DNA from 4 places in the Pseudomonas ogarae genome. Region 1 is predicted to be linked to each of the others. Evidence: predicted binding sites of a transcription regulator. Region 1 holds the regulator's gene; each other region holds the start of a gene.

Evidence for each region. Region 1 encodes FliA, which starts transcription of late flagellar genes. Its sites were predicted from a motif close to CTAAAGTTTNNNNNNNNNNNGCCGNTAA; they were not measured.
Region 2: the regulator FliA is predicted to act here: its motif matches at 1,291-1,318, upstream of motA (flagellar motor stator protein MotA).
Region 3: the regulator FliA is predicted to act here: its motif matches at 5,022-5,049, upstream of flgM (flagellar biosynthesis anti-sigma factor FlgM).
Region 4: the regulator FliA is predicted to act here: its motif matches at 5,298-5,325, upstream of HU749_RS02845 (methyl-accepting chemotaxis protein).

The regions. Positions count from the first base shown of each region.
Region 1 covers NZ_CP077086.1:2,029,955-2,037,341, reverse strand. Annotated here, with positions in the region: gene HU749_RS09100 (chemotaxis protein CheA) at 1-953, opposite strand, end outside; gene HU749_RS09095 (protein phosphatase CheZ) at 984-1,769, opposite strand; gene HU749_RS09090 (chemotaxis response regulator CheY) at 1,788-2,159, opposite strand; gene fliA (RNA polymerase sigma factor FliA) at 2,327-3,070, opposite strand; gene fleN (flagellar synthesis regulator FleN) at 3,067-3,897, opposite strand; gene flhF (flagellar biosynthesis GTPase FlhF) at 4,014-5,363, opposite strand; gene flhA (flagellar biosynthesis protein FlhA) at 5,375-7,387, opposite strand, start outside.
Region 2 covers NZ_CP077086.1:865,882-873,268, forward strand. Annotated here, with positions in the region: gene HU749_RS03695 (HDOD domain-containing protein) at 1-1,220, opposite strand, end outside; gene motA (flagellar motor stator protein MotA) at 1,387-2,238, shown strand; gene motB (flagellar motor protein MotB) at 2,242-3,288, shown strand; gene rsgA (small ribosomal subunit biogenesis GTPase RsgA) at 3,425-4,456, opposite strand; gene orn (oligoribonuclease) at 4,566-5,108, shown strand; gene HU749_RS03720 (trimeric intracellular cation channel family protein) at 5,345-5,959, shown strand; gene queG (tRNA epoxyqueuosine(34) reductase QueG) at 5,941-7,020, opposite strand; gene HU749_RS03730 (NAD(P)H-hydrate dehydratase) at 7,084-7,387, shown strand, end outside.
Region 3 covers NZ_CP077086.1:5,168,699-5,176,085, forward strand. Annotated here, with positions in the region: gene flgE (flagellar hook protein FlgE) at 1-278, opposite strand, end outside; gene flgD (flagellar hook assembly protein FlgD) at 307-1,029, opposite strand; gene flgC (flagellar basal body rod protein FlgC) at 1,045-1,488, opposite strand; gene flgB (flagellar basal body rod protein FlgB) at 1,492-1,899, opposite strand; gene cheR (protein-glutamate O-methyltransferase CheR) at 2,258-3,085, opposite strand; gene HU749_RS22675 (chemotaxis protein CheV) at 3,144-4,070, opposite strand; gene flgA (flagellar basal body P-ring formation chaperone FlgA) at 4,149-4,913, shown strand; gene flgM (flagellar biosynthesis anti-sigma factor FlgM) at 5,086-5,403, shown strand; gene HU749_RS22690 (flagella synthesis protein FlgN) at 5,452-5,919, shown strand; gene HU749_RS22695 (flagellar brake protein) at 6,012-6,758, shown strand; gene HU749_RS22700 (MFS transporter) at 6,820-7,387, opposite strand, start outside.
Region 4 covers NZ_CP077086.1:659,739-667,125, reverse strand. Annotated here, with positions in the region: gene hutU (urocanate hydratase) at 1-911, opposite strand, end outside; gene HU749_RS02870 (HutD/Ves family protein) at 1,359-1,928, opposite strand; gene hutC (histidine utilization transcriptional repressor HutC) at 1,925-2,635, opposite strand; gene HU749_RS02860 (formimidoylglutamate deiminase) at 2,779-4,143, shown strand; gene HU749_RS02855 (lipocalin family protein) at 4,264-4,833, opposite strand; gene HU749_RS02850 (lipoprotein) at 4,865-5,119, opposite strand; gene HU749_RS02845 (methyl-accepting chemotaxis protein) at 5,403-7,295, shown strand.

The sequences.
Region 1 (7,387 bases):
GGCGCGGCCGCAGTGGCGGCAGCAGGCGCAGCAGAAGCCGTACCGACTTCGCTGAACTTGCCTTTGCCATGCAGCTCATCGAGCAGGGATTCGAATTCGTGGTCGCTGATCAGGTCGCTGCCCGCGGCAGCGGCGGCGGGCTTGGCCGGCGTCGGCGCCGAAGCGATGGCCGAATCCAGTGCGTCAACGGCAAAGGTGCCCTTGCCATGCAACTGATCGAGCAACGCTTCGAATTCGTCGTCGGTGATGTCCGAGCTGTCGCCCGCGGCTTTCGGCGCGGCGGGGGCCGCCGCCGGGACCACGGCATCAGGCGCGAACTGGCCCTTGCCATGGAGCTGGTCGAGCAGTGACTCGAACTCGGCATCGGTGATTTCATCGCTGCCAGCCCCATCGGCGGCCGGCGCTGCAGGTGCAGAAGGTGCAGCCGGTGCCTCGGCCTGGGCCTTGACGGCATTCAGGGAGTCCAGCAGTTGTTCGAATTCGTTATCGGTGATGTCGCCCGATTCCTCGGCGACCGGTTCTTCAACCACGGCCTCGGCAACCGGAGCCGCTTCGTCAGCCGATTGCGGCTCGGCCAGGCGCGACAGCGCGGCGAGCAATTCGGGGGTGGCAGCCGTAATCGGCGAGCGCTCACGCACTTCGCTGAACATACTGTTGACCGCATCCAGCGCTTCAAGCACCACGTCCATCAATTCCGAATCAACGCGACGCTCACCCTTGCGCAGGATGTCGAACACGTTCTCGGCAATGTGACAGCACTCCACCAGCTCGTTGAGCTGGAGGAAGCCGGCGCCTCCTTTTACAGTGTGGAAACCGCGAAAAATTGCATTGAGCAGATCCGCATCATCTGGTCGGCTTTCCAGCTCGACCAGCTGTTCGGACAGTTGCTCTAGAATCTCGCCGGCCTCAACCAGGAAATCCTGAAGGATCTCTTCATCGGCGCCGAAGCTCATTAATGGCTGCTCCTAAAACAGGGCTAAAACTCAGAATCCAAGGCTGGACAGCAAATCGTCCACATCGTCCTGACCGGACATAACGTCTTCTCTTTTATCGGCATGAATCTGCGGACCTTCACCCTGAGAGAGATGTTTTTGTGGATCTTTTTCAGCAAGCATCGCTTCACGGTCGTGTTCGATGCCTGCAAAGCGGTCGACCTGGCTGGCCATCAACACCAGTTTGAGCAGGTTGCTTTCCACTTCGGTGACCAGTTGGGTCACACGCTTGATCACTTGGCCGGTCAGGTCCTGATAGTCCTGAGCCAGCAGAATGTCGTTGAGATTGCTTGCCACGGCGCGGTTCTCGGTGCCGCTGCGCGTCAGGAAACCGTCGACGCGACGGGCCAGCTCCCGAAACTCTTCAGCGCCGACTTCGCGACGCATGAACCGGCCCCAGTCGGTACTCAAGGCCTGGGCTTCTTCGCTCAGGCCATTGACCAGCGGCGTTGCACTTTCCACCAGGTCCATGGTGCGGTTGGCCGCGGCCTCGGTCAGCTTGACCACATAACCCAGACGCTCGGTGGCGTCGGTGATCTGCGAGACTTCCTCGGCCTGCGGCATATGCGGGTCGATCTGGAAATTGACAATCGCGCTGTGCAATTCACGCGTGAGCTTGCCCACTTCCTGATACAGACCGCGGTCACGGGTCTGGTTGAGCTCATGGATCATTTGAACCGCATCGCCAAAGCGACCTTTTTCAAGGCTGTCGACCAGTTCGCGGGCATGTTTTTTCAGGGTCGATTCGAAATCGCCCATTGAAGATTCGTTGTCCATAGCTCCCCCGTGGCGCCGTTAACCGATGCGTTCGAAGATTTTTTCGATCTTCTCTTTCAACGCCTGGGCCGTGAAGGGTTTGACCACATAGCCGTTTACACCGGCTTGGGCCGCTTCGATGATCTGCTCGCGCTTGGCTTCGGCAGTGACCATCAGCACCGGAAGATGCTTGAGCTTTTCGTCGGCGCGCACATGGCGCAGCAAGTCGATACCGGTCATGCCGGGCATGTTCCAGTCAGTTACCAGAAAGTCGATGCTCCCGCTGTTGAGGACCGGAATGGCTGTGATGCCATCATCCGCCTCGACCGTGTTGGTGAACCCAAGGTCACGCAACAGGTTTTTTATGATCCGCCGCATCGTTGAGAAGTCATCAACGATGAGGATTTTCATGTTCTTGTCCAATTCGACCTCCAAGCAGTCTTAAACGCGCCCAGCACCTGGACGCGCCATTTCAATCAATCCGGCACAACACTCGACAACGGTCCGGAGCACAACGGATGGAGACTGGCGCAGTACCTGCCAGGCCAGCCTCGTTCGCAGCGTCCCCACACTGCCTGTCAACGCGCTCGCCACTCCCCCAAACGCCCCCGCAAACGGGCCGCGCACTGGCTGTGTAACTGGCTGACCCGCGATTCGCTGACCCCCAGGACCTCACCGATTTCCTTGAGGTTCAGCTCTTCGTCGTAGTACAGCGCCAAGACCAGTCGCTCACGCTCCGGCAAATTGGCAATCGCATCCGCCAGCGCACTCTGGAAACGTTCATCTTCCAGGTCACGCGACGGCTCCATGTGAGCACTCGCGTTATCCTCATGCAGCCCTTCGTGTTCGCCGTCCTGCAACAGGTCGTCGAAACTGAACAGGCGGCTGCCCAAGGTATCGTTCAAAATCCCGTAATAATCGTCGAGACTCAATTGGAGTTCGGCCGCAACCTCGTGATCTTTAGCGTCACGCCCGGTTTTAGCTTCAATTGCCCGAATTGCATCGCTGACCATGCGGGTATTGCGATGCACCGAACGCGGCGCCCAATCGCCCTTGCGGACTTCATCGAGCATGGCCCCGCGAATGCGAATACCGGCATACGTCTCGAAACTGGCGCCCTTGCTCGCGTCGTATTTGTTCGACACTTCGAGCAGGCCGATCATGCCCGCCTGGATCAAGTCTTCGACCTGGACACTGGCCGGCAAACGCGCCAGCAAGTGATAGGCGATACGCTTGACCAGCGGTGCGTAACGCTCGATCAATTCGTACTGGGCGTCCCGTGCCGATTTTTTGTAGAGATGGTTGTAACCGCTGGCTGTCATAGCACGGGCCCTGCTGTTTGTTGCACAAGACGCTCGACGAAAAATTCCAGATGCCCGCGGGGGTTGGCCGGCAGTGGCCAGGTGTCGACCTTCTGGGCGATCGCCTTGAACGCCAGCGCGCATTTGGAACGTGGAAAGGCTTCATAAACGGCACGTTGCTTCTGGACGGCCTTGCGAACGCTTTCGTCGTAAGGCACTGCGCCGACGTATTGTAGGGCGACGTCCAGGAAGCGATCCGTGACCTTTGTCAACTTGGCGAACAGGTTGCGTCCTTCCTGCGGGCTCTGGGCCATGTTGGCCAGGACGCGGAAGCGGTTCATGCCATAGTCGCGGTTAAGCAGTTTGATCAGGGCATAGGCGTCGGTGATGGACGTCGGTTCGTCGCAGACCACCAGCAGCACTTCCTGGGCAGCGCGGACGAAACTGACGACCGAGTCACCAATACCGGCCGCGGTATCGATCACCAGCACATCAAGGTTGTCGCCGATGTCGCTGAACGCCTGGATCAGGCCCGCGTGCTGGGCCGGGGTCAGGTGAACCATGCTCTGGGTGCCGGAGGCAGCCGGCACGATGCGAATCCCGCCCGGCCCCTGCAACAACACGTCACGCAGTTCACAGCGCCCTTCAATCACGTCCGCCAGGGTGCGTTTGGGTGTAAGCCCCAACAACACGTCGACGTTCGCCAGGCCCAGGTCGGCGTCCAGCAGCATGACCCGTCGGCCAAGCTCTGCCAGAGCCAGGGACAAGTTCACTGACACGTTAGTCTTCCCGACGCCACCTTTGCCGCCGGTCACCGCGATCACCTGTACGGGATGCATGCTGCCCATGTTCGTTCTTTACCTTGTCTTACTTAGACGGAGGCCACATTACTGGCTGCGCGTTCGCATACGGAACAATGCATGGCAGACCATCGATGTAGGTACAAAAAATATTCATGATTACCTCAGCCGACCTGCTTGGTCGGGCTGTGGTAGATATCAGCGAACATATCAGCCATGGCTTCTTCGCTGGGTTCTTCCTGCATTTGCACACTCACGGCACGACTGACCAGTTGATGACGGCGCGGCAGATGCAAATCATCCGGGATCCGCGGCCCGTCGGTCAGGTAGGCCACCGGTAGTTCATGACCGATCGCCAGGCTCAACACCTCGCCCAGGCTTGCCGTTTCGTCCAGCTTAGTCAGGATGCAGCCGGCCAGCCCGCAGCGTTTGTAGCTGTGGTATGCGGCGGTTAGAACCTGTTTCTGGCTGGTGGTTGCCAACACGAGATAATTTTTTGACTTGATACCGCGCCCGGCCAGGCTCTCGAGCTGCATGCGCAGGGCTGGATCGCTGGCTTGCAGGCCCGCGGTATCGATCAGCACGACGCGTTTGCGCAGCAGCGGCTCCAGTGCCTGGGCCAGGGATTGACCCGGATCCACATGGGTCACCGACACATTGAGAATCCGGCCGAGGGTCTTGAGTTGCTCCTGGGCACCGATGCGGAAACTGTCCATGCTCACCAAGGCAATGCTCTGGGCGCCGTACTTGAGTACATAACGGGCGGCGAGCTTGGCCAGGGTGGTGGTCTTGCCCATGCCGGCAGGACCGACCATGGCAATCACCCCACCCTCTTCCAGCGGCTCGACTTCCGGCGTGGCGATCATCCGCGCCAGGTGCGCCAGCAACATGCGCCAGGCCTGGCGAGGCTCTTCGATACCATTGATCAGCGCCAGCAGGTCCCGGGACAACGGGCCGGACAGGCCGATGCGTTGCAGGCGACGCCACAGGTTGGCCTGGGCTGGACGGCTGCCTTGCAGTTGGTTCCAGGCCAGGGAGCCGAGCTGGACTTCCATCAGCTCGCGCAGGCTGTTGAGTTCAAAGCGCATCGAGTCCAGGGCGCGCGGGTCGACACCCCGGGCAGGCGCTGCTGGCGCCGGCTCAGGACGACGCGGTTCGGCTTGGGCCTGCTCGATCAGCGGTTCGGCAGCGGTCAATGGCAGGCCGGCGGTCAGCGGCTGACCGGCGAACAATTGACGATTGGTACCCGCCGCGCCCTCGCCTTCGCTGCTGCGCAGGCTCAGTTCGGCCTGGGCGCTGGCGATGCGAGATTGGGTCTTGCGCAGCTCGTCTTCGAGTTCCATGTTAGGAACCCGCGGGGCCAACGCAGACAGTTTGTAATCCAGGGCAGCCGTCAGCTCGACACCGCCGGCGATACGACGGTTGCCAATGATGGCTGCTTCAGCGCCCAGCTCGTCACGAACCAGTTTCATGGCCTGACGCATGTCGGCGGCGAAAAAACGCTTCACTTGCATAAACCACTACCTCAGCCGTTGGGCCCTACTGTCGCAACGATGGTCACTTGCTTGTTGTCCGGTATTTCCTGGTACGCCAGCACATGCAGCCCCGGGACCGCGAGGCGCCCGAATCGCGAGAGCATCGCGCGAATCGGACCGGCCACCAGCAGGATCACCGGCTGGCCTTGCATCTCTTGCCGCTGGGCTGCTTCGATCAGCGAACGCTGCAGCTTCTCGGCCATGCTTGGCTCCAGCAGGACACCCTCTTCCGAGCCTTGTCCTGCCTTCTGCAGACTATTGAGCAATATCTGTTCCAACCTTGGCTCCAAGGTGATCACAGGCAGCTCAGACTCAGTGCCTACAATGCTTTGGACGATTGCGCGGGACACGCCGACCCGAACCGCAGCCACCAGGGCGGCGGTATCTTGACTCTTGGAAGCGTTGTTGGCGATAGCCTCGGCAATACTGCGTATGTCGCGCACAGGCACTTGCTCGGCCAATAGCGCCTGCAACACCTTGAGCAATTGCGACAACGAAACCACACCCGGCACCAGCTCTTCAGCCAGCTTGGGCGAGCCTTTTGCCAATACTTGCAGGAGTTGCTGGACTTCTTCGTGGCCAATCAGCTCGCTGGAGTGCTTGTACAGGATCTGGTTCAAGTGGGTCGCCACCACCGTACTGGCGTCCACCACGGTATAGCCGAGGGACTGGGCCTGGGCCCGCTGGCTGATTTCGATCCACACCGCTTCCAGGCCGAAAGCCGGATCCTTGGCGGTGATGCCGTTGAGGCTGCCGTAGACCTGCCCGGGGTTGATCGCCAATTCGCGGTCGGGGTAGATCTCGGCCTCGGCCAGAATCACCCCCATCAAGGTCAGGCGATAGGCGCTCGGCGCCAGGTCTAGGTTGTCGCGAATATGCACGGTGGGCATCAGGAAGCCCAGGTCCTGGGAGAGCTTCTTGCGCACCCCCTTGATCCGCGCCAGCAACTGACCACCCTGGTTGCGGTCGACCAATGGAATCAGGCGATAGCCGACTTCCAGGCCGATCATGTCGATCGGCGTCACGTCATCCCAGCCCAGCTCCTTGGTTTCCATGGCGCGGGCCGGCGACGGCAGCAGTTCCTGCTGGCGCTTGACCTCTTGCAGGGCCTGGACTTTCTGCACGTTCTGTTTTTTCCAGAACAGGTAGGCGCCGCCGGCAGCCAGAGCAGCCATGCTCAGGAAGGAAAAGTGCGGCATTCCCGGCACCAGGCCCATTACAGCCATCAGGCCGGCAGCAACCGCCAGGGCCTTGGGCGAGGCGAACATTTGCCGGCCGATCTGCTTGCCCATGTCTTCGGAGCCCGAAGCACGGGTCACCATGATCGCGGCAGCTGTGGATAACAACAGTGATGGCAATTGCGCCACCAAACCGTCACCAATGGTCAACAAGGCGTAGACCTTGCCAGCGTCGCCGAACGTCATGCCATGCTGGAAGATACCGACGGCCATGCCGCCGATCAGGTTGATGAACAGAATCAGCAGGCCAGCGATGGCGTCACCGCGCACGAATTTGCTGGCACCGTCCATGGAACCGTAGAACTCGGCTTCCTGGGCGACCTCAAGGCGTCGTGCCTTGGCCTGGCCCTGGTCGATCAGGCCAGCGTTGAGGTCGGCGTCGATGGCCATCTGCTTGCCGGGCATCGCATCAAGAGTGAAACGTGCGCTCACCTCGGAAATCCGCCCGGCACCTTTGGTCACCACGACGAAGTTGATGATCATCAAGATGGCGAAGACCACGATACCGACCACGTAGTTGCCGCCGATCACCACCTCACCGAAGGCTTGGATCACCTTACCGGCAGCCGCGTGGCCCTCATGACCATGGATCATCACGACGCGGGTGGACGCCACGTTCAGCGCCAGACGCATGAGCGTCGCCACCAGCAGAATGGTCGGGAACACCGCGAAGTCCAGCGGCCGCAGGGCGTATACGCATACCAGCAGCACGACGATCGACAGGGCGATGTTAAACGTGAAGAACACGTCCAGCAGGAACGGCGG
Region 2 (7,387 bases), 1.2 Mb from region 1:
AGGCCGGCGGTCTGGTGTACGCGCACGCTGGTCTGGGTGCGGTCGGCCATCAGGATCATCACCCGGCGCATGCCGCAGGCCACCAACACGTCCCGTGCCGAGGTGGTCAGGTGCATGGCATTGCTGAAGGGGCTCGGTTCCACCAGCAGTGCGGAACATTGCTTGCGCCACTGGCTCAGGTCTTCGGCGCTGGGTGGGGGAGGAGGTAGCAAGCCGGGGTGGATGCGGCGGCTGTCCCAGGGCCAGAGCAACGCTACGGCTGGATGCCAGAGGTCCGGCATGGCGTCATGACGGGCGCTGGTGACGGCTTGTTGGTGCAGCTGTTGCTGGACCTCATCGATCGGCATCTGCAGATACAAACTGGTGAGGTATTGCCAGCGGGCGCTGTGGGGGCTGTCCCAGGCGTGTTGCGCTGAAAGTGCCAGGCCGTTGGCCAGCAACACGGTATTGGCCGGTTGATTGAGCCAGCGCCGCAGGGTCGGGTCATCGTCCAGGCGATTTTGCTGGCGCAGCGGGTGCTCGCTGTCCCGGGCGATGCGCAGGACCTGCACCAGCTCGCGGCGTTCATTGAGCAGCAGGCGATAACCCTGAATCACCCAGATAGGCAAGCGCCAGGTCTCCACCAGCGCCAGGCAGATTTTCAGCAGGCTGACGCCGAACAGTTCGCGTTCGACCTTGCTCGCCGGCTCGCCTTTATGGACGACACGCAATTCCCACTCCCCCAGCAACCGCGGGTGAGTCAGGGCCAGCGGCCAGAGCGGTGAGAGAAACAACAGGCTGCCCCAGTGTATGTCCTGCCATAGCCGCGCCAGGCGGCTGGCAAAAAAGCCATTGGCCTGTTGCGTGGCGTGTTGGCTGATCAATTGCAGCTGGCGCAAGGCGATGGGGATTTCGTGCCCTGGCAACGACGGCAGGCGGGCGAGCAGTTCCTCGGTGCGCTTGAGGCCGAGGCGGTTGATGGCCACTTCGAGGTTTTCCGCAGGTTCGGCGAGGCTGCCATGAGTGTGATGGTTGGCCTCGCGAATGACGCTCAGGGCCAGGGCGGGGCTGTCCTGCATCAGTTCGGCGATGTCACGCAACGAGCGGCGGCTGTCGGCAATGGCCTTGCAGACCAGGTCATGGCTGGCCTGGGGCACCGGCAGGTGCACGCCATTGAGCAACTTCACCCAGCCCTCGAGGGTGGTCGGTCGGGGTGTTGGAACCTTCGTTTCGTTAGTCATGGCTGGACGTGATCATCGTATGAATTCTCTACGCCCGGAACGGGGCAAATTGGCTTTTCGCCAGAACAGCCTATAGTCTGGCGCAGTTTTGCCGATAAGGAGAAGAAGAGATTTTTAAGCTTCCGAATATGACCTTGAACCCGACTTAAGTAAGTACTTTCTATCTATGGCTAAAATTATCGGCATCATCGTCGTGTTCGCGAGCGTGCTCGGCGGATACGTACTCTCCCATGGCAAGATTGCCGCCCTGATCCAGCCTTTCGAGGTGTTGATCATCGGTGGTGCGGCCCTTGGCGCTTTTTTGCAGGCCAACCCCGGCTACATGACGATGCATGTGCTCAAGAAGTCCTTGAGCATGTTCGGTTCGCGTTTCAGCCACACCTTCTACCTGGAGGTGCTGGGACTGATCTATGAAATCCTCAACAAGAGCCGCCGCGAAGGCATGATGGCGATTGAAGGCGATATCGAAGACGCCGCCGCCAGCCCGATTTTCGCCAAGTACCCCTCGGTGCTGAAGGACGCCCGCATGACGGCGTTCATCTGTGATTACCTGCGCATCATGTCGTCCGGCAACATGGCGCCCCATGAGCTCGAAGGCCTGTTCGACATGGAGCTGTACAGCCTCAAGGAAGACCTGGAGCACCCATCCCACGCGGTCAACGGCATCGCCGACGGCATGCCCGGTTTCGGTATCGTTGCGGCGGTATTGGGGATCGTGGTGACCATGGCATCCTTGGGAGAAGGTGATCAGGCCTCCATCGGTCTGCACGTGGGTGCGGCATTGGTGGGTACTTTCTTCGGTATTCTGGCCGCGTACGGTTTCTTCGGCCCGCTGGCCCATTCCCTGGCCCATGATGCCAAGGAAGAACTCAATGTCTATGAATCCATCAAGGCGTCCCTGGTGGCCTCGGCCTCGGGCATGCCGCCATCGCTGGCGGTGGAGTTCGGTCGCAAGGTCCTGTACCCGGCGCACCGTCCTAGCTTCGCCGAGCTGGAACAAGCGGTTCGCGGTCGTTAAGTTATGGAAAATAACCAGCCGATCATCGTCAAGCGCGTCAAGCGCATTGCCGGCGGGCACCATGGGGGCGCCTGGAAAATTGCCTTCGCCGACTTCGCAACGGCGATGATGGCGTTCTTCCTGGTGCTGTGGCTGCTGTCCACGGCCACCCCGGAACAGAAGATCGCCATCGCCGGTTACTTCAAGGACCCGGTCGGTTTCTCTGAAAGTGGCACGCCCTACATCATCGACCTGGGTGGTTCGCCGACCCTGGCGCCGGAAAACACCCTCAACCCCGAGGTCAAGTCCCAGCCCCAGCCGGACAAGGTGACGGTGGATTCCGAGCAGGTCGAAGGCATGGCCGAGCAGGTCGAGCGCGAGCGCCTGGAGTTGCTGCTGCAGGAATTGCAGAACAAGGTCGAAGAGAATCCTGAACTGCAGAAGTTCAAGGATCAGATTCTGTTCGAGATTACGCCGAACGGCTTGCGCATCCAGATCATGGACGCCGAGAACCGGCCGATGTTCGACTCTGGCAGCGCGCGCCTGAAGCCTTATTTCGAGGACATCCTGCTGGCCATGGCCGACACCATCAAGGCGGTGCCGAACAAGATCAGCATCAGCGGTCATACCGATGCCAAACCCTTCATTGGCAAAGGCGATTTCGGTAACTGGGAACTGTCCGCCAACCGCGCCAACGCGGCCCGTCGCGCCCTGGTGGCCGGCAGTTACCCGGATGAGCAGGTGGCACGGGTGGTCGGTTATGCGTCGTCGGCGTTGTTCGACCGCAAGGATCCGTTCAACCCGGTCAACCGGCGTATCGATATCGTGGTGTTGACCAAGAAGGCCCAGCAGGCCATCGAAGGTTCGCAAACTGACGATCCGGCGCCCGATCCGGCCCAGGGCGAGGGTGCGCCGGGGGAAACTCCTGCTTCGCCCGTCACACCTGGCGCGGCGGTCGATCCGAACGCGTTGCCGGCGGACCAGCAACCCGTACCGGCCCATGAGTTGCGCGAGCGCTTGAACCTGTTCGACGACGTGGCGCCGAAACCGGCTGAACCGCCGGCGCAGTGACCTAAGAGCCGATACAGACCTGTGGGAGCAAGGCTTGCCCGCGATGAAGGCGATACGGTCTTTCAACGACCGAGGTGCCTATTTCGCGAGCAAGCTTTGCTCCCACAGATTCTCTCGACTCACATTTCTTTTAGAATCAGTAACTGCTTTCCGGCAGGCTGGCGATGATCGAGCGGTAGCTGTTCATCCGTTGCTGATGCACGCGGCCTTCTTCCAGGGCCTTGAGCAAGGCGCAACCAGGCTCGCGGTCGTGCTTGCAGTCGCGGAAGCGGCAGGTGCCGATCAGCTCGTTGAACTCGATGAACCCGGCTTCGACATCGGCCCGGCTGACGTGGCCCAGACCGAACTCGCGGATGCCCGGCGAGTCGATCAATTCACCGCCGCCAGGGAAGTGGAACAGCCGCGCCGTTGTGGTGGTGTGAGTGCCCTGGCCGGAGAGCTCGGACAACGGCCCGACGCGCGTCTCGACTTCCGGCAGCAGGCTGTTGACCAGCGACGACTTGCCGACGCCGGACTGGCCGACGAACACGCTGATGCGCCCGTCCAGTTGCTGTTGCAATTGCTCCATGCCGTTGCCGTGATGGGCCGAGACTTCCAGCACCGGGTAACCCAAATCCCGATAGACCGACAGCAGGGCGTTCAGCGCCGGGGCGTTGTGCTCGTCGATCAGGTCGAATTTGTTGAGCAGCAACAACGGGCGGATACCGGCGTGCTCGGCGGCTACCAGGTAGCGGTCGATCAGGTTGGCGTGGGGCTCGGGCAACGGGGCGAACACGATGACGATCATGTCGACGTTGGCGGCCACGGGCTTGAGCTGGCCCCGGCTGTCCGGACGGCACAGCTCGGTGTGGCGCGGCAATTGCGCGACGATCACGCCGATGCCCTGATTGCCGGCACGCCAGACCACCTGGTCGCCCGTCACCAGCGCTGGCAGGTTGGCGCGCAAGTGGCAGCGGAACACTTGGCCGGCCAGTTCGCCTTCCCGGGCCTCGACCTCGACCTGCACGCCGAAGTGGGCGATCACCAGGCCGGTCTGTTCGGGGCCCAGGTCGCCTCCCTCCAGGGCTTCGACAGCACTGGATTCGCGTTTGGCGGCGCGAGCTGCGCGCTCGCCCTGGATCTTTTCGATGCGCCAGTTTTGACGACGATTGAGTTGGCGTTTGGCCATGGGTGTTCCGTATGAAGAAATGCAGCGAATAGGGTAAAACGGCCGCGAGTTTAGCACGCCCAAAGGCCGGCCTAGGCTAAACTGCGTGGCTACGCCGAGGAGCTTCCCTATGCAAAACCCGCAGAACCTGATCTGGATCGACCTGGAAATGACCGGTCTGAACCCAGACACCGACGTCATCATCGAAATGGCCACCATTGTCACCGACAGCGACCTCAACACCCTGGCCGAAGGCCCGGTGATCGCGATCCATCACAGCGACGAGATCCTGGCCGGCATGGACGAGTGGAACACTCGCCAGCACGGCGGCTCGGGCCTGACCCAGCGGGTGCGCGAGAGCAAGATCAGCATGGCCGAGGCCGAGGCCCAGACCCTCGCCTTCCTGGAGCAATGGGTGCCCAAGGGCAAGTCGCCGATCTGCGGCAACAGCATCTGCCAGGACCGTCGCTTCCTGTACACCCACATGAAGTCCCTGGAAAGCTACTTCCACTACCGCAACCTGGACGTCTCCACCCTCAAGGAGCTGGCCGCGCGCTGGGCGCCAGAAGTGCGCGACAGCTTCCAGAAGGGCGGTAGCCACCTGGCCCTGGACGATATTCGCGAGTCCATTGCCGAGTTGCAGCATTACCGTAAGCACTTCATCAAGTTCTGATTCCAGCGTGCGGCGCTCTTGTGCCGCGGGGATTTGTGGGGGCAAAGCTTGTGGGAGCAAAGCTTGCTCGCGAAACAGGCGACTCGGTCCCTGAAAGACCGCATCGCCTTCATCGCGGGCAAGCCTTGCTCCCACAAACCTTCTCGCCACGGGTTCTGTGTTGGACATGTTGGAGCTGCCCTCTTTTGGTGCCTGCCCAAACTGGCTAGACTGCGCGCCTTCTCGTAAGGACCGCCATCATGTTGCTGATGCTCTATCTGATCGCCATCACCGCTGAAGCCATGACTGGCGCCTTGTCTGCCGGGCGTCGGGGCATGGACTGGTTCGGCGTGGTGCTGATCGCCTGTGTCACGGCGCTGGGTGGCGGTTCGGTGCGTGACGTGCTGCTCGGTCATTACCCGCTTACGTGGGTCAAGCACCCGGAATACCTGGTGCTGACCACGGCGGCGGCGATGCTGACGGTGTTCCTGGCGCGCTGGATGCGTCATTTGCGCTCGTTGTTCCTGGTGCTCGACGCCGTGGGTTTGGTGGCGTTCACCCTGATCGGCTGCATGACGGCCCTGGAAATGGGCCATGGCATGCTGGTGGCGTCGGTCAGCGGGGTCATCACTGGGGTGTTCGGCGGTATCCTGCGGGACATTTTCTGCAACGATATTCCGCTGATCTTTCGTCGCGAACTCTATGCCAGCGTCTCGTTTGCTGCGGCGTGGTGCTATCTACTCTGTGTCTACCTGCAATTGCCGAACGAACAGGCGATCCTCATCACCTTGTTCGGCGGTTTCCTGCTGCGGCTCTTGGCGATTCGCTTTCACTGGGAAATGCCGAAGTTCGTCTACAACGACGAGGTTTGACGCTTGGCATGTTGACGCAGGGCCCACTCCACGTGCTCGCGCACCAGCTCTGACGGATAGTTGCGCCGTGCCTCCAGCGCTTGCATCACGGGGATCGTTGACGGCGCATTACCCAGGCCCACCGCCAGGTTGCGCAGCCAGCGTTCGTAACCGGCGCGACGCAGGGGGGAACCTTCGGTGCTGCTCAGGAACGTCGCCTCGTCCCACATGAACAGCTCGGCCAGCCCGGCATTGTCCAGGTTGTGCCGCGGCTTGAAGTCGCTTTCCCCGGACGGTCGGGCGAAGCGGTTCCATGGACAGACGATCTGGCAGTCATCGCAGCCGAACACCCGGTTGCCGATCAGCGGCCGCAGTTCCTCGGGGATGGCGCTTTTCAGCTCGATGGTCAGGTAGGAAATGCAGCGGCGGGCATCGAGCACGTAGGGCCCGACGAAGGCATTCGTAGGACAGATGTCCAGGCACGCGGTGCATTTTCCGCAATGTTCGCTGGCATGGGGCGGGTCGACGGGCAGCGGCAGGTCGACAAACAGCTCGCTCAGGAAGAAATAGCTGCCGGCCTTGCGGTTCAATACCAGGGTGTTTTTACCGATCCAGCCCAGGCCGGCCTGTTCGGCGATGGCTTTTTCCAGGACTGGCGCGCTGTCGACGAAAGCGCGATAACCGAAGGGGCCGATGACCGCCTGGATTTTTTCTGCCAATTGCTGCACACGTTTACGGATCAATTTGTGGTAATCGCGGCCCAACGCATAACGCGAGACGTAGGCTTTCTCCGGTTGGCCGAGCATTTGCGCCATGTGCGTATCGCCCGACAGGTAGTCCATGCGCAGGGACACCACCCGCAGCGTACCTGGCACCAGTTCCTCGGGGTGCGAGCGTTTACTGCCATGGGCGCCCATGTAGTCCATTTCGCCGTGGTAACCGGCATCGAGCCAGCGTTGCAGGTGTTGCTCATGCTCGACAAGGTCCAGGCCGCTGATGCCGACCTGCTGGAAGCCCAGCTCGCGGCCCCACTCCTTGATGGATTGGGCGAGGGCGGGGAGGTCTGTGGGAATGGCAGGCATGAGGCGAGAGAAACCAGAGCTGAGATGCGTATAATTCTGCCAGACATCGGAGCCCGAAGACGCATGCCGCACACTAAAGATGATTTTCCCGACGCGCTGTACAGCGCCGCGCAGGTCCGGGCCCTCGACGCACAACTGATCGCGGCCGGCACCGCCGGTTTCGAATTGATGCAGCGCGCCGCCCGCGCCACCTGGCGAGCGATGGTCCGGCGCTGGCCTGACGCCCGCGAGCTGACGGTACTGGCCGGTCATGGCAATAATGCTGGCGATGGCTATCTGGTCGCGACCCTGGCCCGGCGCGCCGGCTGGTCGGTGCGGGTGCTGACGGTGGGCGAACCCCGGCGATTGCAGGGCGACGCCGCCATTG
Region 3 (7,387 bases), 3.1 Mb from region 1:
CTCAGGACAAAGAAGCCCGAACCCTGGATACCCATGTCCAGCACGTTGCCGGTGTTGTTGACGTCACCCTGGCTGAACTGCTGGGAGACGTTGGCCAGGCGCACGCCGTTGCCGACGGTCTTGGTGCCGGAACCCAGCTTGGTGGCCGAGTAGACGTCTTCGAATTCCGCACGGGACGATTTGAAACCGGTGGTCGCCACGTTGGCGATGTTGTTGCCGGTCACATCCAGATGCTTGTTGGCTGCATAGAGACCGCTAAGGCCGATGTTGAAAGACATGTTGACTCCTTTTGCCGGTTAGTCGGCTCTACATACCAATAGTTTGTACTTTGGACAGGGCAATGCTGCCCAGCCCGGCCAAGTTGAGCATCAGCTCACCACCCGTCTGGCTGATCGTCACGCTGCTGACAGTCGCCGGCAGGTTGGTAATCAGCGACACGGCCTTGCTGTCGATAGTGGTCGAAGCGGTGAAGGAGTAGGTGCCCGACTCGACCGTCGTGCCCGCGTCGTTCTTGCCATCCCAGATGAAGGCGGAGTTGCCGGCGTTCTGGCTGCCCAGGTCAATGGTGCGAACGGTCTTGCCGTCCTTGTCCACGATCTTGACGGCGACGGAAGACACCGATGTCGGTACCACCACGGTCCCGTTGAGGCTCTTGGAGGTATCGACCACCGCCTTGTCGCCCGGGGCGATGACCGAGCGGCCCACCAGTGACGAGGCTTGCAGGGCCTGGGACGAGTTGTAGTTGCTGGCGAGACCGCTCACGGTGTCGTTAAGAGTGGTGATGCCTTCCAGGCTGCTGAACTGCGCCAGCTGGGCAACGAACTCGCCGTTATCCTGCGGCTCCAGCGGGTTCTGGTTTTTCAGCTGGGTGACCAGCAATTGCAGGAACGCATCCTTGCCCAGCGACTGCGACCCAGTGGCCGAGCTCGTCGCCGAGGACAGGCCATCGGTGGTGGTGTTGGTCTTGACCGAGGAGTTGGCCAGAATCTCGTTGAGGCTCAAACCACTGGTTGTACTGGTAACGCTCATGTGACTCGCCCCTTATCACTGACCGAGGGTCAGGACCTTCTGCATCATGGTTTTGGCGGTGTTCATCATTTCGACGTTGGTCTGGAACGAACGGCTGGCGGAAATCATGTCGGCCATTTCTTCGACGACGTTGACGTTCGGGTAGTAGACATAACCCTTGGCGTCGGCAGCCGGATGGTTTGGCTCATAACGGGCATCGAGGTTGCTCTGGTCTTCGACCACGCCAAGCACCTGTACACCCTGCCCGGCCGCGTCCTGCTCCTGGAACAGCGAGTCGCTGCCGCCGGACTGGCCGCCCTGGAACATGGTGGCGAATACCGGGTGGCGAGCGCGGTAGGTCTGGTCGATGCTTGAGGAAACGGTCTCGGCGTTGGCGATGTTACTGGCGACGGTGTTCAGGCGAGTGGTCTGGGCACTCATGGCACTGCCGGCAATGTTGAATACGCTAGCAATCGACATGGCTTACTCTCCGCGCAGGGCCGATACCAGCCCTTTGAACTTGCTGTTGAGCAGGGTGAAGCTGGCCTGGAAGTTCACGGAGTTTTCCGTGTAGTTGGACTGTTCCAGTTGAGCGTCCACGGTGTTCTGATCGATCGAAGGTTGCATCGGCGTGCGATACATCAGCGATTCATCGCCATTGCCCAAGCCTTCGGCTTCGATATGACGGCTGTTGGTCATGTTCAAGGCGAAGTGGCCGTTCTTGGCCTTCTCGTTCTGCTCGGCGAGCACTTTGGAGAAGTCCAGGTCCCGAGCCTTGAAGTTCGGGGTGTCGGCGTTGGCGATGTTGTTGGCCAGGACTTCGGCGCGCTGGGCGCGGAAGCTCAGGGCCTGTTCGTGGATACCGAGCGCTTTATCGAAGCTGATGCTCATGTCGGAAACCTTTGGGTGACCAGAATGTACGTACGACGGCTAAAGCAAGCGCCGTGCCATTTTAAGAACCCCCATAAACCGGGGCTTTGCGGGCACCGGCAAAGCGGCAATGCCAGAAAAGCGGCAACGGGTTTCCGCAGGCTGCCGCTTTTCTGCCGCTTCTGCAGGACAAATGCGTTTCATTGTGGGAGCGAGCCTGCTCGCGATAGCGGTGTGTCAGTCCACATTGATGTCGCCAGGAGTACCGCATCGCGAGCAGGCTCGCTCCCACAGGAAGCAGTGGTGGACTGGAAGAAACCGGCAGGCAAAAAAAACGGGAGCCCCGTGAGGACTCCCGTTTTTTGACAGCTCAAGCCAATCACTTCGCCTGGTAGATGATCCCCGGGCTGCATTGGACCATCTGGTAATGATCCGGCAAACCGTTCAACGCCTCGGAAGCGCCGAGGAACAGGTAACCGCCCGGCTTGAGCGTGCTGTGGATGCGCAGCAGAATGTCTTTCTTCACTTCGGCAGAGAAGTAGATCAGCACGTTGCGGCAGAACACGATGTCGAACTTGCCCAGGCTGGCATAGCTGTCCAGCAAGTTGAACGAACGGAACTCCACGCGGCTCTTGATCGGCGCCTTGACCACCCATTTACCCGGCCCCTTGGGGTCGAAGTAACGTTGCAGGCGATCCGGCGACAGGCCCCGGCCGATGGCCAGGCTGTCGTACTCGCCGGTCTTGCAATTATTGAGCATGGTCCCGGACAGGTCGGTGGCGACAATCTGCACGCCGCCTTTCAACTGGCCGAGGTTGGACCGCTCGAACTCATCGATGGACATCGACAGCGAATAGGGTTCCTGCCCCGACGAGCAGGCCGCCGACCAGATCCGCAGGCGTTGGCCCGGGCTGGCCTTGATGGCCGCCGGCAGCACTTTGTTCTTCAACACCTCGAACGGATAGGTGTCACGAAACCACAGGGTTTCGTTGGTGGTCATCGCATCCACCACCATCTCGCGCAAACCACTGCGCGGCTGGGTCTGGATACGCTGCACCAGTTCGCCCAATGACTTGAGGCCCTGTTGCTCCATCAATTTATTGAGACGGCTCGACACCAGGTATTGCTTGTTTTCACCAAGCAAGATGCCACAGGCTTTTTCCAGGAAGACCCGGAACTGTTCGAAATCCAAATTACCCGTAGACAAGATACCGCCTCTTTCATCGTGTTGACTTGCCGGGCGCACAACGCGCCCGACCTTTGCTTTATTCTGCTGCCTTGATCCTATCGACGACCCTGGAAGCCAGGTCGTCAGGGCGGAATTTCGCCAGGAAATCGTCGGCACCGACCTTCTTGACCATCGCCTGGTTGAAAACCCCGGACAGCGAAGTATGCAAGATGATGTGCAGCTTTTGCATGCGCGGGTCGCTGCGGATTTCCGACGTCAGGGTGTACCCGTCCATCTCCGGCATTTCAATGTCGGAGATCATCATCAGGAATTCTTCCTCGGGCTTCTTGCCCTCGTCGACCAACTTGCGCAGGTAATCCAGCGCCTGCCGCCCGTCGTTCAACGCCACCACCTCGACACCGACCGTTTGCAGGCAACGGGTCACCTGCTTGCGGGCCACAGAAGAGTCATCGACGGTCAACACCCGCAACGAAATCGCCTTGTGCTGGGTTTCGGCATCCACCACCCCCGCGGAGATCGCTTCCGGCGTGGGCGCTACTTCGGCGAGGATTTTCTCCACGTCGATGATTTCCACCAACTGGTTATCGACCCGGGTCACTGCCGTGAGGTAGTGATCGCGGCCGGTGCCCTTGGGCGGTGGATGGATCTCTTCCCAGTTCATGTTGACGATGCGCTCCACCGAGCGCACCAGGAACCCCTGGGTCTTGGTGTTGTACTCGGTGATGATCACAAACGGATTGCTCTGGTCCAGCAACCGACCGGAACCGGTCGCCATCGCCAGATCGAGAATCGGGATGGTCGCTCCCCGGATATTGGCCACACCGCACACAACGGGGCTGGACTTGGGCATCAGGGTCAGCTTGGGGCATTGCAGCACCTCGCGGACCTTGAATACGTTGATCCCATACATCTGTTGGCCGTCGAGACGGAACAACAACAGCTCCAGGCGATTCTGACCGACCAGCTGAGTGCGCTGGTTTACCGAATCCATTACTCCCGCCATGCCCTGACTCCTACGTAACGCTAATGTGTCCGACGCGCATTCATCACTAAACGGCACGGGGCTTGCTATTGAACCGGCATGAACGCACAAACGACATTTTCTCGACGCCTGACCACTCACTGCCGCCACTGGCTCGGTGCACTGTTGGCTGTCTGCCTGTTCACTTCGGGCGGTCCTGCCCTTGCTGCTGTTCCGGTTACCTTGCCTGATCTCCTTATCGGCGTCACTCAGGGCTTTCTTGAATTCACCGTAGAAGACTATCTGGCTACCAGTCAAACCGAAGGTCGCTACGAAATCGAAGTCAACCAGCTCGACCCGCGCCTGCGCATGCCGATGTGCGACAAGGAATTGACTGCCTCGCTGGAGAGCCCGGCCAGGCCCCTGGGCCGCGTCACGGTGAAGGTTCGTTGCGACAGCGCCACGCCCTGGACGGTGTTCGTGCCCGCTCAAGTGCGCCTGTTCCGGGACATTGTCACCACCACGCGTCCGCTCAAGCGGGCCGGGATCGTCGAGCCCCAGGACGTGATGTTGCGCGAACGGGACATCAGCCAGATCAACCAGGGCTTCCTGACCTCCGTCGACCAGGCCATCGGGCAGAAACTTGTCCGACCAATGGTCGCCGATCAGATCGTGACGCTGGTGCACTTGGAGCAGGCCGAGGTGGTCCGCAAGGGCGACCAGGTGGTCATCACCGCCCGCAGCGGCTCCATGGCCGTGCGGATGCCCGGCGAAGCCCTGTCCAATGGCGGCATGCGCGAACAGATACGGGTTAAAAACCTTAATTCCCAGCGCGTCATCAAGGCACAAGTGGTGGCCCCAGGCCAAGTGGAAGTGGCGATGTAATGACCTGGTAGAGGAGGTAGAAAGCTGGCGCTTGATCCCGGTGTTCCCTAGACTGTGCCTTACGCAAAGGCAAGCGCAGACGTGCGCACGTTCATTGAATAAATGAGCCTAAAGTTTTTTTGGGGATGGCCGAAAACATGGCAAGCGTCCAAATACCCAGAGGTTTTTTACCATGGTCATCGATTTCAATCGTTTAAACAGCTCTTCACCGCTGACAGGCACTACGCGTACCAGCGCCACCAAGGAAACCGTCGAAGCCGACAAATCCGCGCCGCTGCCTACACCCGCCGAACAAGTCAGCAACGGGGAGTCGGTACACCTCAGCAATGAGGCTCAGCAGTTGCAGAAGGTCACTGACAAGCTGCGCGATCAACCTGTCGTCGACAACGCCCGCGTGGCCGAGTTGAAAGCAGCAATCGCCGATGGCAGCTACAAAGTCGACAGCAACCGCGTAGCCAGCAAACTGCTCAACTTCGAAGCCCAGCGCTAGGCCACCGCCTGCGCCAGGCTTTTGGACGCTTAAGACCCAAGGCCAGCCATGCACGACACTAATTTATTGCAACTGATCATCGACGACTTTGCTCCAGCGCAACAATTGCTGGAATTGTTGCAGGCCGAATCCGTGGCACTGCACGGTCGCGACATGCCTCTGCTGGAGAATATCCTGGCGCAGAAACAGGCATTGATCATCTTGCTTGACCAGCATGGCCGCAAACGCAGCGAGATCCTCGCCAGCCTCAACCTGCCCGCCAGCCATGACGGCCTTGAGCAACTGGCCAGCCAGTCGACGATTGGTGATCAACTGCTGTCCCAGAGCAAAGCCCTCAACGACCTGCTCGCCCAGTGCCAGACAACCAACGCTCGCAACGGCCAGTCGATCCTGATGCAGCAGGCCGCCACCGCCAACCAGTTGCGCATTCTCAACGGTGGCGAGATCCCGACGCTGTATGACGCTCGCGGCTCGACCGCCAAGATGGTCAAGCACCGCCCGCTCAGCCAGGCATGAAACGAACAATGCCTTCGCTCTATCAACGCGCGATACATGCTGGCAAAATGCCGGCCATTCGTAGTCGTATTTTGCCTGGAGACTGACTCACCGTGTTCAATGCCTCAAACGCGGATGATGCTCCGCAGCCGCCCAAGGTCCTCACCACGCCCCTGGAAATCTCCGGCAACCTGCGGATGCTGCAAGAGAGCCACGACCCGCTGATCATTACCTTCCATGAACGTAGCCAGCGCTTCCAGAGCTATCTGGTCAACGTCGACCGCGAGACCAACTCCATTGCCCTGGATGAAATGATCCCCCGGGACGGCGAGCGTTTCCTGCTGGCCGGCGAGCCGTTTCGTGTCGAGGGTTTCCATGACGGCGTGCGCATCGCATGGGATGGCAAGGGTCCACTGACCATTGATGAATCCAGCGACGGTCGCTGTTATCGCGGCGCCCTGCCCGACGAAGTGGTCTACCACCAACGTCGCAACGCCTTCCGCGCCGCCCTGAAACTGGCACAACTGGTGAGCGTTGAACTGGGCGGCGACAAGCTCAAGTCACCGGTGGATGGCAAGCTGCTGGACATCTCCGCCACCGGTTGCAAGTTGCGTTTCGACGGCGACATCACGCAGCGACTGCAATTGGGCCAGGTGTATGAGCGCTTCATCGCAGCCCTGCCGTTTGGCAACATGACCGCGCCAGTCGAGCTGCGCTACCTGCATTTCGAAGAAAGGATCAACACCACGTTCGCCGGTGTACGCTTTCACAACATCAGCGGCCTGGTGCAACGGCAGGTCGAGCGGTTCGTCTACCAGCTCCAGCGAGAAGCCCGGCGCTTCGATAAAGACGACCTCTGATCGTCGAACCATAAAAAACGGGCAGTCCCTTGCGGTGACCGCCCGTTTTTTTATGTCTGCTTCAAGGCCTGGCCTGGGTAAAACTCGGTGTCTCAGGCGCCTCGGTTTCAGTTTCAGCCTCGGCCGCAGTCTCAGTTGCCGGCTCAGGCTCCACGTCCGGATTGGCTGGCGACTGCATCTGCTCCTGCACCACCTGCTCATCCACCCGTGGATCAAGGCACGCCACCAAAGGCGAACTCGACATGCTGTCCGGCATCGCCACGTGATGCAGCGGTGCATCATCGACCTGATGCAGGTTGGTCACCGCTTTCGGCCGGATCCGCCACACCAGCACCAAAGCGAAGAAGGCGAAAAAGCCGTAGAGCATCTGGCTGCCGAACATCTTCATCAGCACACCGGCCACCAGCGGCCCGATACTGGCGCCAACGCCATAGGTCACCAGCAGCATTGCGGTCAGGGACACCCTTCGATCAGCTTCGACGTGGTCATTGGAAAATGCCACCGCCAGCGGATACAGGCAGAACTGCACCAGCGAACAGAAGAATCCCGCGACGAACAGCACCTCCAGCGGCACCGTCGGAAGAATCGCCAACGGCAGCGCACAGATCGTCAGGACCAGCGCAAAGCAG
Region 4 (7,387 bases), 1.4 Mb from region 1:
TTGGCAGCCTTCACCACGGCGGCGGGTTCGGTCTTGGCACGGGCACGGTATTCGTCCCAGGTCCAGCCGGCCGGCAAGTAGCCGTTGAGTGGGTCGTGGGCGCTGGTCTGGTCGGTGACCATGTCTGGGCGCACCCCACGACGGACCATTTCCGGCAGGATCTCGGCAGCGTTCCCACACAGCGCGATGGAAATCGCCTTGCCTTCGGCGGTGTATTTCTCAATGCGCGCCAGGGCATCGTCGAGGTCCTTGGCTTGCTCGTCGACGTAGCGGGTTTTCAAGCGGAAATCGATGCTCACCTGCTGGCACTCGATGTTCAGCGAGCACGCACCGGCCAGGGTCGCGGCCAAGGGTTGCGCACCGCCCATGCCGCCCAGGCCGGCGGTCAGGACCCAACGGCCCTTGAGGTTGGAGTCGTAGTGTTGGCGACCGGCCTCGACGAAGGTTTCATAAGTGCCTTGCACGATGCCCTGGCTGCCGATGTAGATCCAGCTGCCGGCGGTCATCTGGCCGTACATGGCCAGGCCCTTGGCGTCGAGTTCGTTGAAGTGCTCCCAACTGGCCCAGTGCGGTACCAGGTTGGAGTTGGCGATCAGTACGCGAGGGGCGTTGCTGTGGGTCTTGAACACGCCCACCGGCTTGCCGGATTGCACCAGCAGGGTTTCGTCGTCATTCAGGTTGGTCAGGCTTTCGACGATCTTGTCGTAGCACTCCCAGTTGCGCGCCGCGCGGCCAATGCCACCGTAGACCACCAGTTCCTTGGGGTTCTCGGCCACTTCCGGGTCGAGGTTGTTCATCAACATGCGCAGCGGCGCTTCAGTCAGCCAGCTCTTGGCGGTCAGCGTGTTACCGCGAGGGGCACGGATTTCAACGTCACGGTATTTTTCGGGTTTGCGGGTAGCGTCGGTCACAGCAAAAACTCCTCAGCGATCAATCCAGACCAGCCCGGGCAGTGGGCAGCGATTCAGCGGACGTTGCGTTGAATATCGGTGACTCATACGCATACGTCTTTACTTGTATGTACAAGCATATGCAATCAAGCGGCCAACTTGCTGGAGGCGGTGCTCAGGAACGGTTGGGGGATTGGCTGCAAGCCTTATGATTTAAGGGCTGCCGAGCCGAATGAAATTTTTCAAGAGGGTTTTCGAGGGGGAAATCGGAGGGGCATAAAAGCGTGGTATTGCGCCACGCTGGGGCATTCGGTAACAAGTTGGTGCGCTAACAGGAAACAATGAGCGCGTTTTTTGTGGCGAGGGAGCTTGCTCCCGCTGGGGCGCGTAGCGGCCCTCTTTTTGGGACTGCTGCGCAGCCCAGCGGGAGCAAGCTCCCTCGCCACAAAAGCTCTGTCACAGGTTTTCTTAACAGGCGGTCAGTTCGATCACACAGCATTGACCGTGGGTCGAGACATCCACCAACCCGGTGTTACCGCTCAGTTGCAAACAGTCGTAGAGGCCCAAGTCCACGGCAGACTCACCGATCTTGATAGCCAGTCCAGGAGCGGCACTGAACACCAGCACCGTTCCCGCCTCACTGAAAAACCGCTGCTGGCCGCCCAACCACTGCAACCGCGCGCGGTAACGCTGCGGCGCGTAGATCAGGTTGAAGTCGCGAATCGGTCCGCCCAGCAACGTGCAATAGACATGGCTCTCGCCGCTGAAGGCAAAGGGGTCCAGCGGATGCAGAGCCCGCGTGGCCTGGCCATCGACGTTCAGCGTCATGCCGTCCCCCTGCAAGACACTGATGACCCGCTCGTAACCGGCGAAGGTGGAAAAACCGCCCGACTCACCGATATCGGCAATCGACAGGCGCCAGCCGAAACCTTCCAGGCCGGCGCCGGCATCGCGAGTGATTTCCTCAGTGCTGCCGCCGCCGTTTTTCCACGGCATGCGTGGGTAGTCTGCCGCGCGCAAAACCTTCAAATGGCTCATTTATGAAAGCGCCCTTCCAGACTGTGACGGGAGCCTGGATGGATCAGGCGTGCGGCGGTCACCGGCTGGCGTCCGGACCAGGTACGGCGGCGGATCAACAGGCACGGCTCGCCCCTTTCGATCTGCAGCAACTTGCATTCGCTCGGCTCGGCCAGGATCGCCTCGACCACATGCTCGCCTTCGGTCAGCGGCGCGACCTGGTTGAGATAGGCGTAGGGCGTTTGCACGGTGAAATCCTGCTTGAGGTAGTCCGGCGCCACCAGTGCGTTGACGAAACGGTCCTCGATTTGCACGGGGATGTCGTTCTCGAAATGCACGATCAGCGAATGGAACACCTTCTGGCCTTCGCGCATGTCCAGGGCCAGGGCCCGCTCGGAACCGGCCGCCTCTTCTTCCAGGGTGATGACCTTGCAGGAGTGGCGATGACCACGGGAGGCGATTTCGTCGGCGATGTTGTGCACTTCGAACAACGCGGACTGACTCTTGGGCTCGGCCACGAAGGTGCCGACACCCTGCATGCGCACCAACAGGCCGTCGGCGGTCATTTCCCGCAGCGCACGGTTGATGGTCATGCGACTGAAGCCCAGTTGGCTGACCAGTTCGCTTTCCGACGGCACGCGGTAATGCGGCGGCCAGTTTCCACTGTCGATCTGCTGGGTGATCATCTGTTTGACGCGGGCGTACAGGGGTGCCGGACTGTCACCCATGTTTGCGGCCAGCGGCGGTTTGGCAGGCGGAGTCGGCACGGCGGTTCCCTGTTCTGCGGATAAGAATGCTAGCTTGCCGGAGTTTACCGGCCAGGCAAACGTCTGTATATGTATATACAAATTACGCACGATGAGGTTGAACCATGTCCGCCTTCTTTGCCGAACGCGCGCTGCTGCCTAGTGGATGGGCCCATGATGTACGTCTTGAGGTCGATGCCGAAGGCGTCCTGACCCATGTCCAGGCCGGTTCCCACGCAGACGGCGCCGAACGGCTGGGCGGTCCGCTGTTGCCGGGTATGCCGAACCTGCACTCCCACGCCTTCCAACGGGCGATGGCCGGGCTGGCGGAAGTGGTGGGCAATCCCAACGACAGTTTCTGGACATGGCGCGACTTGATGTACCGCCTCGTCGGAAAAATCAGTCCCGACCAACTCGGTATCATCGCCCGCCAGCTGTACATCGAAATGCTCAAGGCCGGCTACACCTCGGTCGCCGAATTCCATTACGTGCACCATGATATCGACGGCGCGGCCTACGCCGACCCGGCTGAGCTGGCCCTGCGCATCAGCCACGCCGCCAGCGCCGCCGGCATTGGCCTGACGCTGTTGCCAGTGCTCTACAGCCACTCCGGTTTTGGCGGCCAGGCGCCCAATGACGGGCAGCGCCGGTTCATCAACAGCACCGAAAACTACTTGAAGCTTCAGTCACGCTTGCAGCCGATCCTGGCCGGGCAGCCGTCCCAGGCGCTGGGTCTGTGCTTCCACTCGCTGCGCGCCGTGACACCCGGGCAAATCCACGACGTGCTGGCCGCCAGCGACCGTGAATGCCCGGTGCACATCCACATCGCCGAACAGCAGAAGGAAGTCGACGACTGCCTGAACTGGAGCGGCGCCCGCCCACTGCAATGGCTGTACGAAAACACCGAAGTCGACCAGCGCTGGTGCCTGGTCCACGCCACCCACGCCAACGCCCAGGAAGTCAGCATCATGGCCAGGAGCCGGGCGATTGCCGGCCTGTGCCTTACCACCGAAGCCAACCTAGGGGACGGGATTTTCCCAGCCGTGGATTTCCTCGCCCAGGGCGGGCGCCTGGGGATCGGCTCCGACAGTCATGTGTCGTTGAGCGTGGTCGAAGAATTGCGCTGGCTGGAATATGGCCAGCGCCTGCGGGATCAACGGCGCAACCGCTTGTATCGAGCGGATCAGCCGATGGTCGGCCGCACCTTGTTTGACGCGGCGCTGGAAGGCGGTGCCCAGGCTCTGGGGCAACCGGTCGGCGCCCTTGAAATCGGCAAGCGCGCCGACTGGCTGGTGCTCGATGGCAGCGACCCCTATTTGGCCACGGCCCAGGGCGACGGGATCCTCAATCGCTGGCTGTTTGCTGGCGGCGATCGTCAGGTGCGCGATGTGATGGTCGGCGGGCAGTGGGTGGTGCGCGATGGGCGTCATGCCGGCGAAGAGCAAAGCGCCCGGGCGTTTACCCAGGTACTGCGCGAACTGCTGGGCTAACGCGGATAAAAATGTGGGAGCGGGCTTGCTCGCGAATGCGGTGTGACAGCCGACATCTATGTGTCTGATACACCGTATTCGCGAGCAAGCCCGCTCCCACATTGTGGTCCCAGGCGTCGATCAATCCGAAGTTTTGGCCATCTGTCGATCCGACGCGCGCCAGATCAAGCGTGTGGTGTCGTAGCCCTGCTGGCGTGCCTTGCTCAGCAGTTCCTCGCGCACGACGCTATTGACGGTCGGTGTACGGGACAGCAGCCACATGTAGCGACGGCTCGGGTCGCCAACGATGGCGGTCTTGTAGTCATCGCTGACGTACAGCACCCAGTATTGCCCTTTGGCCACGCCCGGCACGATCCGCGAAAACCAATTATCAAACTCGACCCAGAGCTTGTCGGTCTTGCCCGGCACCTGCGGCGTGGCGGTGCCCCTGGCTTCTTCCCACTGCCAGTCAGAAGTCAGGCAGCGATTGAGCACACCCACGTTGCCGTCTGGCTTGAGGGTGTAGTGAGCTTCCGATTGCGCGCAATTGCGCTGGAAGTACATGGGCAGGCGGGCCAATTCATACCAGGTCCCTTGGTAACGCTTGAGATTGACGCTGTTGACCGTCTTGGGTGCCAGCGGATCTTCGCCAGAAGTGGCACAGCCAGCCAAAACCAGGCCAGCTAAAAGCACAAAAACTAACCGCATCATTATTTTTCTCCCGCAGGCCTCTGGCCTCGGTTTACTTCAGGCCTTGGCCGGAAAACATCAACACTTTGTCACCGGCGTACTGCACGCTGATAAAGCTTTTCTGGTCGCCCCAGGTGCAGCTGGACATGCCGAGCGCACCTGAACAATCGGTCGGTTTCCCCAGTAACGTTTCGACTTCGGACTTGGGCATGCCAGCCGACAGTTTCGAATAGTTTTCCTGGTTGACCTTGCTGCATGCAGTCAACACGACGCACATAAACAGCAGGGCGATAGATCGCAGCGACATGGAGTAACTCCTGGAACGAAGGGAGGTGGCAGGGTGCCAACCTGATCCTTAGAAGAGAAAACCCCTATCTGGTTCCCTGACGCGCCCAGTATTTATTGGCTGTGCAGAGGTGTTTCATCGGTGAATCACCCGGTTTGTGACGCCGTCGTACCTTTCGTCGGGATTGGGCCCTTGGCGCCTGATGGGCCGGGCTTTTGCGCCGATAAAAAGTAACAGCGCAAAATCCTGCGTTATGGCAAATTGACAGCCCTTCCTGACCCGTCCCTCCGCGGTAGTGTTCTTAATGACCAGAAACATGAAATTCAGCCATAAAATCCTGCTGGCTGCCGCCCTCGTGGTAGCCATTGCATTCGCTTGTTTCATCCTGTTCAACGACTATCGTCAACGCCAGAGCCTGCACGCCAGCACCGAGACCTCCATGCAGGAACTCGGCAACCTGACCAGCCGTAACATCCAGACGTGGGTCGACGGCCGTATTCAGTTGCTGCAATCGCTGGCCCAGCAGATCGCCGTGGACGGCAATGGTGCCGACAGCCTCAAGCGCGCCGTGGGCCTGCCGGCCTACACCGGCAACTTCCAGCTCAGCTATTTCGGCGGCACCGATGGTGTGATGTTCTCGGTACCGGCCGGCAATCGCGCCGCCGACTACGACCCGCGCGCCCGTGGCTGGTACAAGGCCGCCAACAGCGCACAGCAAACCATCGTCACCGAACCCTACATCGCCGCCTCGTCGGGCAAGCTGGTGATCACCGTTGCCACGCCGGTACAGCGCCAGAACCAGATGATCGGCGTAGCCGGCGCGGACATCGACCTGTCCAGCGTCAGCGCCATCATCAACTCGCTGAACTTCGGCGGCCACGGCCACGCGTTCATCGTCAGCGCCGACGGCAAGATCCTGATCCACCCCGACAGCAAGCGCGTGCTCAAGACCCTGGCCGAGGCGTACCCTAACGGCGCGCCTCAAATCAGCCCGGGCGTGAAAGAAGTCGACCTCGACGGCAAGACCCAATTCATCTCCTTCACCCACGTCAACGGTGTGCCGGGAGCCGACTGGTACGTTGCGCTGGTGCTCGACAAGGACACCGCACTGGCGATGCTCAGCGAGTTCCGCACTTCGGCGCTGATCGCCATGGTCATCGCCGTGGTGTTCATCATCGCCCTGCTCGGCATGTTGATCCGCGTGCTGATGCAACCGCTGCTGGCCATGGGCCGCGCCATGCACGACATCGCCGAAGGCGAAGGCGACCTGACCCGGCGCCTGGTCATCCACGGCCACGACGAATTCGGCGCGCTGGGGACTTCGTTCAACCGCTTTGTCGAACGCATTCATACCTCGATCCGTGAAGTGGCCTCGGCCACCGGCCAGGTCAACGAAGTTGCCCTGCGCGTGGTCAGCGCCTCCAACTCGTCGATGTACAACTCCGACCAGCAGGCTTCGCGCACCAGCAGCGTGGCCGCGGCCATCAACCAGCTCGGTGCCGCCGCCCAGGAAATCGCCCAGAACGCCGCCCTCGCCTCGCAACATTCAAGCGATGCGCGCAGCCTGGCTGAAGATGGCCAACAAGTGGTGGATAAAACCATCGCGGCCATGCAGCAGTTGTCGGCCAAGATCAGCGATTCGTGCGGCAACATCGAAACCTTGAACAGCAACACGGTGAACATCGGCCAGATTCTTGAGGTGATCACCAGCATTTCCCAGCAGACCAACCTGCTCGCCCTCAACGCCGCCATCGAAGCGGCCCGCGCCGGTGAAGCCGGCCGTGGCTTCGCCGTGGTGGCCGATGAAGTGCGCAACCTGGCTCACCGCACCCAGGACTCGGCGCAGCAAGTGCAGAAGATGATCGAAGAGCTGCAAGTTGGCGCACGGGAAGCGGTACTGACCATGACCGACAGCCAGCGCCAGAGCGAAGGCAGCGTCAGCATCGCCAACCAGGCCGGCGAACGGTTGGGCAGCGTGACCCAGCGTATCGGTGAAATCGACGGCATGAACCAGTCCGTGGCGACCGCCACCGAAGAACAGACCGCCGTGGTGGAGTCGATCAACGTCGACATCACCGAGATCAACACCCTGAACCAGGAAGGCGTGGAAAACCTGCAAGCCACCTTGCGGGCCTGTGCCGACCTTGAGCAGCAGGCGGCGCGGTTGAAGCAGTTGGTGGGAAGCTTCCGGATCTAGCGCTTTTGCGGGCCCCTTTCGCGAGCAGGCTCGCTCCCACAGAGACAGTGATCTACTGTGGGAGCGAGCCTGCTCGCGAAGACGGTATCAGC